One region of the Streptomyces sp. NPDC088762 genome, then DNA from elsewhere that is predicted to be linked to it. Evidence: riboswitches for the same ligand, from Rfam matches in the RefSeq annotation. Region 1 holds a riboswitch; each other region holds the start of a gene.
The links. Region 1 has a riboswitch for thiamine pyrophosphate ahead of thiC (phosphomethylpyrimidine synthase ThiC). Riboswitches for the same ligand answer to the same signal wherever they lie in the genome.
Positions count from the first base shown of each region.

Region 2: it holds a riboswitch for thiamine pyrophosphate, as region 1 does, so the genes downstream of both, thiO (glycine oxidase ThiO) here and thiC (phosphomethylpyrimidine synthase ThiC) in region 1, are expected to answer to the same signal.
Region 3: it holds a riboswitch for thiamine pyrophosphate, as region 1 does, so the genes downstream of both, ACIP5M_RS29710 (thiamine ABC transporter substrate binding subunit) here and thiC (phosphomethylpyrimidine synthase ThiC) in region 1, are expected to answer to the same signal.

Region 1 is NZ_JBIVKT010000001.1:484,048-487,314, reverse strand. It holds gene ACIP5M_RS02270 (SsgA family sporulation/cell division regulator) at 1-433, shown strand, start outside; gene ACIP5M_RS02265 (YibE/F family protein) at 466-1,854, opposite strand; TPP riboswitch at 1,930-2,073, shown strand; gene thiC (phosphomethylpyrimidine synthase ThiC) at 2,068-3,267, shown strand, end outside.
Region 2 is NZ_JBIVKT010000020.1:22,318-25,584, forward strand. It holds gene ACIP5M_RS31685 (thiazole synthase) at 1-222, opposite strand, end outside; gene thiS (sulfur carrier protein ThiS) at 228-446, opposite strand; gene thiO (glycine oxidase ThiO) at 443-1,624, opposite strand; TPP riboswitch at 1,622-1,734, opposite strand; gene ACIP5M_RS31700 (NAD(P)/FAD-dependent oxidoreductase) at 1,815-3,038, shown strand; gene ACIP5M_RS31705 (Rv2175c family DNA-binding protein) at 3,118-3,267, shown strand, end outside.
Region 3 is NZ_JBIVKT010000017.1:92,163-95,429, reverse strand. It holds gene rlmN (23S rRNA (adenine(2503)-C(2))-methyltransferase RlmN) at 1-1,024, shown strand, start outside; TPP riboswitch at 1,083-1,192, shown strand; gene ACIP5M_RS29710 (thiamine ABC transporter substrate binding subunit) at 1,278-2,375, shown strand; gene ACIP5M_RS29705 (ABC transporter permease) at 2,501-3,267, shown strand, end outside.

The DNA.
Region 1 (3,267 bases):
GGCAGAGGTCATGATGAGCTTCCTCGTTTCCGAGGAGCTCTCGTTCCGGATCCCGGTGGAACTCCGGTACGACGCTCGTGACCCCTACGCAGTCCGCCTTACCTTCCACCTTCCCGGAGACGCGCCCGTGACCTGGGCGTTCGGCCGGGAACTCCTCCTCGACGGCATCAACAAGCCGTGCGGTGATGGTGATGTGCACATCGCGCCCACCGATCCCGAGGAGCTGTCCGATGTCCACATCCGTCTCCAGGTCGGTGGCGACCGGGCCCTGTTCCGCGCCGGCGCGGCGCCGCTCGTCGCGTTCCTCGACCGGACCGACCGGCTCGTTCCGCTCGGTCAGGAGCGCAACCTGGGTGACTTCGAGGGGAACCTCGACGACGCGCTCGGCAAGATCCTGGCCGACTCGCAGCAGAACGAGCGGAACGCGGGCTGAGCACCGCGGCACCACCGCGTCATCGCGCCGGCTCAGCGCTTGCGCCGCCGGCCCCGGCCGCGGACCGGTCCCGAGGCCGGAGCCGCGGCCGGGGATCCCGGCCGGTCGGCTGAGACGACCAGGGCGGCCAGTGCCGTCGTCACCGGCACCGAGGCGACCAGTCCGATCGAGCCCACGAGCGTCCGTACGATCTCCTCCGCCACCAGCTCGCTGTTGGCCACCGAACCCATACTGCTGTTCGCGATCGAGAACAGCAGGAGCAGGGGCAGCGCCGCACCCGCGTAGGCCAGCACCAGGGTGTTGACCACCGATGCGATGTGGTCGCGGCCGATCCGGATGGCCGCCCTGTACAGGTGCCGAGGCCCCATGGAGGGGTCGGCCTGGTGAAGTTCCCAGACCGCCGAGGTCTGGGTGACCGTCACGTCGTCGAGTACGCCCAGCGATCCGATGATCACACCCGCGAGCAGCAAACCGCTCATGTCGATGTCCGGGTAGAGCCCGTGGATCAGTCCGGTGTTGTCGTCGGTGTTGCCGCTGAGGAACGCCCAGTCGATGAACAGCGAGCCCAGCAGCCCGATCAGCAGCAGCGAGACGAGCGTGCCGAGGACGGCGACCGAGGTACGTGCGGTCAGGCCATGGCACATGTACAGGGCGATCAGCATGATGGCGCTCGCGCCGACGACCGCGACGACCAGCGGGTTCGAACCCTGGAGGATGGCCGGGAGGATGAAGAGGGTCAGTACGCCGAAGCTGACGATCAGCGCGATCAGCGCGAACAGGCCCCGCATCCGGCCGACGACGACGACCGCGACCGCGAAGATGCCGGCCAGCAGGGCCATCGGGAACTTGCGGTTCACGTCGATCACCGAGTACTGGAGGTCCCGGGGGGCGTCCGGCGCGTACGCGACCACCACCTCCTGACCCTTCGCCAACTGCCGTGGTGCGCCCGGCTGGACGATCTCCACGAACGTGCGGCCCTTGTCCGGCCCGGTGCCCACCTCGACGGTGGCCTTCTTGCACTCGCCGGTCTGTGCGGCCTGGGCCTCGCGGCCCTCGGGGGTGGACGTGTCGCCGGTGGGCGGTACCTGTGAGGCGTTCACCGATTTGCAGTCGACACGCTCCAGTGAGGTGACCGTGCCCTGCTGCGTCTGCCGGTCGAAGCCCACGCCCGTGCGCTCGTGGGCCGGGGCGCCGCCCGGCCAGAGCACCGCCATGCCGATGAACACGGCGGCGGCGAAGGGGATCAGTACGGCCGCGATGACCTTGCGCAGGTGCTGGGAGACGGGGGCCGCGGGGCCGTGGCCATGGCTGTGACCGTGGGAATGGCCGGAGGCGTGACCGTGGCCTGCGTGCTCGTGGCCCGTGGGGCCGGTGGGTTCACCGGGGACATGGGGGTCGTTGGGGGGCTGCGGCGAGGACATCACCGGCAGATCATCGCAAGAGATGAGGGGGCCCACTGTTCAGCACGCCATAAATGACGCTAGCGTGGGGGCACCTTTGCACAACGCGGGAGCTCGGAGCACCGGGCTGAGAGGGCGCTGATCACCGTACGCGCAAGTAATGCGTACGGGAAGAGGCTGCGTCGACCGCCGAACCTGTTACCGGGTAATGCCGGCGTAGGGAGATCAGGTCTCATGACCATTCAGGACGCACGCACGCCTGCCGTCAGCCAGAACGCCGACGGCCAGACCGAGCGCCAGCCGGGCTGGCACAAGGGGTACGTGGCGGGCTCCCGCCCCGACATCCGGGTGCCGGTCCGCCAGGTCCACCTCACCAACGGCAAGGACGTGACGCTCTACGACACGTCCGGGCCGTACACCGATCCGCAGATCGAGACCGACGTCCGCCGGGGCCTCGCGCCGCTGCGCGAGAACTGGATCATCGGCCGCGGCGACACCGAGGAGTACGCGGGCCGTCCCGTGCGCCCCGAGGACGACGGCATCAAGCACACCTCGCCGCGCGGCGGTCTCAAGAACCTCGACGCGGTCTTCCCGGGCCGCCCCCGCCAGCCCCGCCGGGGCCGTGACGGCGCCGCCGTCACGCAGCTCGCGTACGCCCGCCGGGGCGAGATCACCCCGGAGATGGAGTACGTCGCGATCCGCGAGAACGTCTCCCCGGAGGTCGTCCGCGAGGAGATCGCCGCAGGTCGCGCCGTACTGCCGGCCAACGTGAACCACCCCGAGATCGAGCCGATGATCATCGGCAAGCGGTTCCTGGTGAAGGTCAACGCCAACATCGGCAACTCCGCCGTCACCTCCTCCATCGAGGAGGAGGTCGACAAGATGACCTGGGCGACCAAGTGGGGCGCCGACACGGTCATGGACCTCTCGACCGGCCGCAACATCCACACCACCCGCGAGTGGGTGCTGCGCAACTCCCCCGTCCCGATCGGCACCGTCCCGCTCTACCAGGCGCTGGAGAAGGTCGACGGCCGCGCCGAGGACCTGACCTGGGAGATCTACAAGGACACGGTCATCGAGCAGGCCGAGCAGGGCGTCGACTACATGACGGTCCACGCCGGCGTGCTGCTGCCGTACGTGCCGCTGACCGCCCGCCGCAAGACGGGCATCGTCTCCCGCGGCGGCTCGATCATGGCCGCGTGGTGCCTCGCGCACCACAAGGAGAACTTCCTCTACACGAACTTCGAGGAGCTCTGCGACATCCTCGCGACGTACGACGTCACGTACTCGCTGGGCGACGGCCTGCGCCCCGGTTCCATCGCCGACGCCAACGACGCGGCGCAGTTCGCGGAGCTCAAGACGCTGGGCGAGCTGAACACGATCGCCAAGCGCCACAACGTCCAGACCATGATCGAGGGTCCGGGCCACGTCCCG
Region 2 (3,267 bases), on a different contig from region 1:
GCCCGCCGTGTTCGGCAGCACCGCGATGTCCAGCTTCGACAGTACGGACAGGACCGAGCCCTGGACCGTGGGGTCCAGCCGGCGCATCGCCACGGTGGTGAGTTCGGTGCCGGAGGTGACGAGGGCCCGTTCCAGGACGTCCAGGCTCGGGGCCCCGCCGGTACCCATGATCAGGCGGGAGGAGAAGGTCCGGTCGCCGAGGGTGAAGAGGTCGTCGGCCATGTCGCTCAGCCTCCCTGGACCGCGGTGAGGACCTCGACCCGGTCGCCCTCGCCCACCGGGGTGGCCGGCCACTGCCCGCGCGGGACGACGGTCTCGTTGAGCGCCGCGGCCACGCCGGAGGGCGCCGTGGTCAGGGTGGCGACCACCGCGTCGAGCGTGGTGCCGGGCGCGACCTCGCGCGGCTCGCCGTTGACGGAGACGGAGAAGGAGACGGGGAGGGTCATGCGTACGACTCCTGTCGTGCGGCGGAGAAGCGGCGCGGCGTGAAGGGGCGGGCGACGTCCGGCAGTTCGCCGGTGGTCAGCAGCTCGGCCATCACATCGCCGGTGAGCGGGGTCAGCAGGACCCCGTTGCGGTAGTGCCCGGTGGCCAGGTGCAGGCCCGGCAGGTCGGTGGGGCCCAGCAGCGGGGCGTTGTCGGGGGAGCCTGGCCGCAGTCCCGCCCGGGTTTCGGTGAGGGGGAGTTCGGTGATGCCGGGCACCAGCTCGTGGGCGTCGCGCAGGAGTTCGTAGACCCCGCCCGCCGTGACGGTGGTGTCCCAGCCCAGTTCCTCGCTGGTGGCGCCGATGACGAGTTCGCCGTTCTCGCGCGGCACCAGGTAGACGTGGCTGCCGCGCACGACCGCCCGTACCGTCCGCGACAGGAACGGCGCGTACGCCGCCGGTACGGACAGGCGCAGGACCTGGCCCTTCACCGGCCGTACGGGGGCCACGACCTCCGGCGGTACGCCCGTCAGCCGGCCGCTGAGGGAGCCCGCGGCCAGGACCACCTGGTCCGCGCGCAGCTCCGTACCGTCGCCGAGGACCGCCCCGGCCGCCCGGTCCGCGGTGACCAGCAGCTTCTGCGCGGCGGCCCGGTGGATGCTCACCCCGGCGCCCTCGCAGGCGGCCAGCAGGGCGGCGGCGAGCCGGCGGGGGTCGACCTGGTGGTCGCCGTCCACGCGCAGCCCGCCGCGTACGCCCGGGGCCAGCATCGGCTCCAGGCGGCGGCACTCGCGGCCGGTGAGCCACTCGGACTCCAGGCCGCAGCGGCGCTGGAGGGCGTGCAGCTCGCGCAGGTGGAGCCGGTCGTCGGCGTCGAGGGCGACGGCGAGGGTGCCGCAGGCGCGGTAGCCGATGTCCATGCCGCCGCTCGCGTCGGCGAGCTCGGCGGCGAACTCGGGGTAGCGGGCGGCGGAGGCGAGGTTGAGGCCCAGCAGGGTCTCCTCGCCGTAGTGGAGTTCGGTGACGGCGGCCAGCATGCCCGCCGCGACCTGGGCGGCCCCGCCGCCGGGCGCCGGGTCGGCGAGGATGGTGCGCAGGCCGCGCCGGGCCGCCCGCCAGGCCGTGACCAGGCCGATGATGCCGCCCCCGATGACGAGGACGTCGGATCCCGTTCCGGATCCCTTCCGAGATGAGTGCATGGGCGTCCAGCCCCTCCCTTCGCCGGCATGACCCGGATCAGGTTCGTACGGTCGGAGGCCGGCCAGCCTCCCTCTCAGCCCGGTGCGCCCGGACTCCCGCGATAGGTACGGTGGCCAGACTAACCCTGCCGCGGACGGTGGGTAAGGGGCACCTCTTCCTGACGGAGCGTCAGATGATTAGGGTGTGCGGATGATCATGCAGACGGAAAAGACAGACAGCGGCGTGGTGATCGTCGGCGCCGGAATGGCCGGCGTGCAGACCGCGGTCGCCCTGCGCGAGCAGGGCTTCACCGGTCCGGTGACCCTGCTGGGAGCCGAGCCCCACCAGCCCTACGACCGGCCCCCGCTGTCCAAGGCGGTGCTGCTCGGAAAGGCCGAGGACTCGGCGTTCGACGTGGACTTCGAAGGCCTCGGCATCGAGCTCAGACTCGGTACGGAGGTCACCGGACTGCGCGCCGCCGACCAGGAGCTGGACACCGAGGCGGGCCCGGTCCCGTACGGGATCCTCGTGCTGGCCACCGGCGCCGAACCGCTGACCCTGCCCGGCACCGGCGGCGTCCCGGGCGTCCACCTCCTGCGCACCCTCGACGACGCGGCGCGGCTGCGCCCGGTGCTGGAACAGGCCCCCTCGACGGTGGTCGTCGGGGCGGGCTGGATCGGCGCGGAGTTCGCCACCGCGGCCCGCGAGGCGGGCTGCGAGGTGACCGTCGTCGAGGCCGCGGACCGGGTCCTCGCCGGCGCGCTGCCCGCGGAGGTCGCCGAGCCCATGGCGAGCTGGTACGCCGAGACCGGCGCCGAGCTGATCACCGGCGCCAAGGTCGCCGGAATCGAGGAGGGCCGGGTCCTGCTGGCCGACGGGCGCACCCTGCCGGCCGGCGCCGTGGTCGTCGGCATCGGCGCCCGCCCCGCCACCGGCTGGCTGGCCGGCACCGGGGTGGAGCTGGGCCCCGACGGCGCGGTCGTCGCCGACGAGTACCTGCGCACCTCGCTGCCGGGGGTGTACGCGGTCGGCGACTGCGCCTCCTTCCCCTCCGGCCGGTACGGGAAGCGGCTGCTCGTGCACCACTGGGACAACGCGCTCCAGGGTCCGCGCACGGTCGCCGCGAACATCCTGTCCGGCGAGCCGGCCAAGGCCTACGACCCGGTGCCGTACTTCTGGTCGGAGCAGTTCGGCCGCTTCGTGCAGTACGCCGGCCACCACGGCGGGGCCGACACCACGATCTGGCGCGGCAACCCGGCCGCCGAGCGCACCTGGTCGGTGTGCTGGCTGCGCGACGGCGCCCTGGTCGCCGTCCTGGCCGTGGGCCGCCCCCGCGACGTGGCGCAGGGCCGCAGGCTCATCGAGACGGGCGAACCGGTGGACCCCGCCAAGGTCGCCGACCCGGCGGTGGCCCTGAAGTCGGCCACCGCCTAGGCGCGCCGGAGCGGCCGGAGCGACCCGTACGGGGCCGCTCCGGTACCGGGGGCCGGTCCGAGATGGCAGGCTTGTGTCCGTGACCGAGATTGACGCAAAGATCGATGCCCTCGTCCCCTCCTGGCTGTACCTCCCCGACATCGCGGAGATGCTCGGCGTCGAGGTGACCCGGGTCCGCCAGATGGTCAAGGAAGGGCAGCTGATCGCCGTACGCCGGGGCGAGAACCGT
Region 3 (3,267 bases), on a different contig from region 1:
CGAGCGCCGTGAGGCGGTCGCCGCGATCGGCGAGAAGCCGTTCCGGGCCAAGCAGCTCTCGCAGCACTACTTCGCGCGGTACGCGCACGACCCGGCCGAGTGGACCGACATCCCGGCGGGCTCCCGGGAGAAGCTCCAGCAGGAGCTGCTGCCGGAGCTGATGAACGTCGTCCGGCACATCTCGTGCGACGACGACACCACCCGCAAGACCCTGTGGAAGCTGCACGACGGCACGCTCGTCGAGTCCGTGCTGATGCGCTACCCCGACCGGGTCACCATGTGCATCTCCTCGCAGGCAGGCTGCGGCATGAACTGCCCGTTCTGCGCCACCGGCCAGGCGGGCCTCGACCGCAACCTGTCCACCGCCGAGATCGTGCACCAGATCGTCGACGGCATGCGCGCCCTGCGCGACGGCGAGGTCCCCGGCGGCCCGGCCCGCCTGTCGAACATCGTCTTCATGGGCATGGGCGAGCCCCTGGCCAACTACAACCGCGTGGTCGGCGCCATCCGCCGCCTCACGGACCCCGAGCCCGACGGCCTGGGCCTGTCGCAGCGCGGCATCACCGTCTCCACCGTCGGCCTGGTCCCGGCCATGCTGCGCTTCGCCGACGAGGGCTTCAAGTGCCGCCTCGCGGTCTCGCTGCACGCCCCCGACGACGAGCTGCGCGACACCCTCGTCCCCGTGAACACCCGCTGGAACGTCCGCGAGGTGCTCGACGCGGCCTGGGAGTACGCGGAGAAGTCCGGCCGCCGTATCTCCATCGAGTACGCCCTGATCCGCGACATCAACGACCAGGCCTGGCGCGGGGACCTCCTGGGCCGCCTGCTCAAGGGCAAGCGTGTCCACGTCAACCTGATCCCGCTGAACCCGACGCCGGGCTCCAAGTGGACCGCCTCGCGCCCCGAGGACGAGAGGGCCTTCGTGGAGGCCATCGCCCGGCACGGCGTGCCCGTGACCGTACGGGACACGCGCGGCCAGGAGATCGACGGCGCGTGCGGGCAGCTGGCCGCATCGGAACGGTAGGTTCCGGGCCTGACCGTCCACATTCGGCCACGGGGTACCCTGTGGCCGAACCAATTTCATATTCCGACAGGGGAGCGCCACAGCGCTGAGAGTGCGGTAACCGTCATCCGCAGACCCTCTGAACCTCGCCCCGGTCATTCGGGGTAGGAAGTTCGGTCATCACTCAAGCTGTTGCGCCCTGCCCGGCGTCCGCTCCCACAGAGCGCCGGGCAGGGCCGCGTCTTCTCCTGGACATCCCAGGAGGAATTCACCAGTGAGCACCACCAGGAAGATCACGGTCGTCGCGCTCGCGGCCGCGCTCGGCGTCACCACGCTCAGCGCCTGCGGCGGCGACGCCAAGGACAAGCCCTCGGGCGCGTCCGACGCCCCGAAGTCCAAGACCGTCACGCTCGTCTCCCACGACTCCTTCAACGTGACCGAGGCGGTCCTCAAGGAGTTCGAGCAGCAGAGCGGCTACACCGTCAAGGTCCTGAAGTCCGGGGACGCGGGCGCCGCCCTGAACCAGGAGATCCTCACCAAGGGCTCCCCCCGCGGGGACGTCTTCTTCGGCGTCGACAACACCCTCCTCTCGCGCGCCCTCGACAACGGCATCTTCACGCCGTACGAGGCCAAGGGCCTGGCCGGCGTGAAGCCCGAGTACGTGCTCGACAAGGAGCACCGGGTCACCCCGATCGACTCCGGTGACATCTGCGTCAACTACGACAAGGCGTACTTCGCCGACAAGAAGATCGCCCCGCCGCAGACGCTGGACGACCTGGTCAAGCCGGAGTACAAGAACCTGCTGGTCACCGAGAACGCCGCGACCTCCTCGCCCGGCCTCGGCTTCCTGCTCGCCTCCGTCGGCAAGTACGGCGAAGAGGGCTGGAAGGACTACTGGAGCAAGCTCAAGGCCAACGGCGTCGAGGTCGTCGACGGCTGGGAGCAGGCCTACAACGAGCGCTTCTCCGGCTCCGCGGGCGGCAAGAAGGCCAAGGGCGACCGCCCGCTGGTCGTCTCCTACGCCTCCAGCCCGCCGGTCGAGGTGCTCTACGCCGACCCCCAGCCGGCCGAGGCCCCCACGGGCGTCGCCACCGGCACCTGCTTCCGCCAGATCGAGTTCGCCGGTCTGCTGAAGGGCGCGAAGAACGAGGAGGGCGGCAAGGCCCTCGTGGACTTCCTGATCGGCAAGAAGTTCCAGGAAGACATGCCGCTCCAGATGTTCGTGAACCCCGTGACGAAGGACGCCGCCCTGCCGGAGCTGTTCACGAAGCACGGAGTGGTGGTCGAGAAGCCGGAGAGCGTCGCACCGGAGACCATCGCCAAGAACCGTGAGCAGTGGGTCAAGGCATGGACCTCGATCGTCGTGAAGTAGGCGGTACGAAGGAGCCGGGCGCGGCGCCGGGGGGCGCCGCGCCGGGCTCCGGCCCGGGCCCGGGCCCTGGTTCGCGTCCCGTTCTCGGTGAAGGCGGCCGGGCGACCGCCGTGCGGCTCGCGCTGATGGCCGTGCCGCTGGCCTTCTTCGGGCTGTTCTTCGCCTATCCCGTCGCCGCGATCGTCGGGCGCGGGCTCAAGACCGGCGACGGCTGGCAGTTCGGCCGGATCGGCGAGGTCGTCGCCCGCCCCGACATCGCCGGCGTGCTGTGGTTCACCACCTGGCAGGCGGTGGCCTCCACCGCGCTCACGCTGCTGATCGCGCTTCCCGGCGCGTACGTGTTCGCGCGCTTCGAGTTCCCCGGCAAGCAGCTGCTGCGGGCCGTGGTGACCGTGCCCTTCGTGCTGCCGACCGTGGTGGTCGGCACCGCCTTCCTCGCGCTCGTCGGCCGCGGAGGGCTGCTGGACGAGATGTGGGGCGTCCGGCTCGACACCACCGTGTGGGCGATCCTCCTCGCGCACGTCTTCTTCAACTACGCCGTCGTCGTACGGACGGTGGGCGGGCTCTGGGCGCAGCTGGACCCGCGCCAGGAGGAGGCCGCCCGCGTCCTGGGCGCGGGCAGGTTCGCCGCCTGGCGGCGCGTGACGCTGCCCGCGCTGGCCCCGGCGGTGGCCGCCGCCTCGCTGATGGTCTTCCTCTTCACGTTCAGCTCCTTCGGCGTCGTGGTGATCCTCGGCGGTCCCTCGTACTCCACCCTGGAGGTGGAGGTCTACCGGCAGACCGCGCAGCTCCTGGACCTGCCGACGGCCGCCGTCCTGACGATGGTGCAGTTCGCGGCGATCGGACTGATCCTCGGCGTGCACGCCTGGACCGTACGCAAACGGGAGACCGC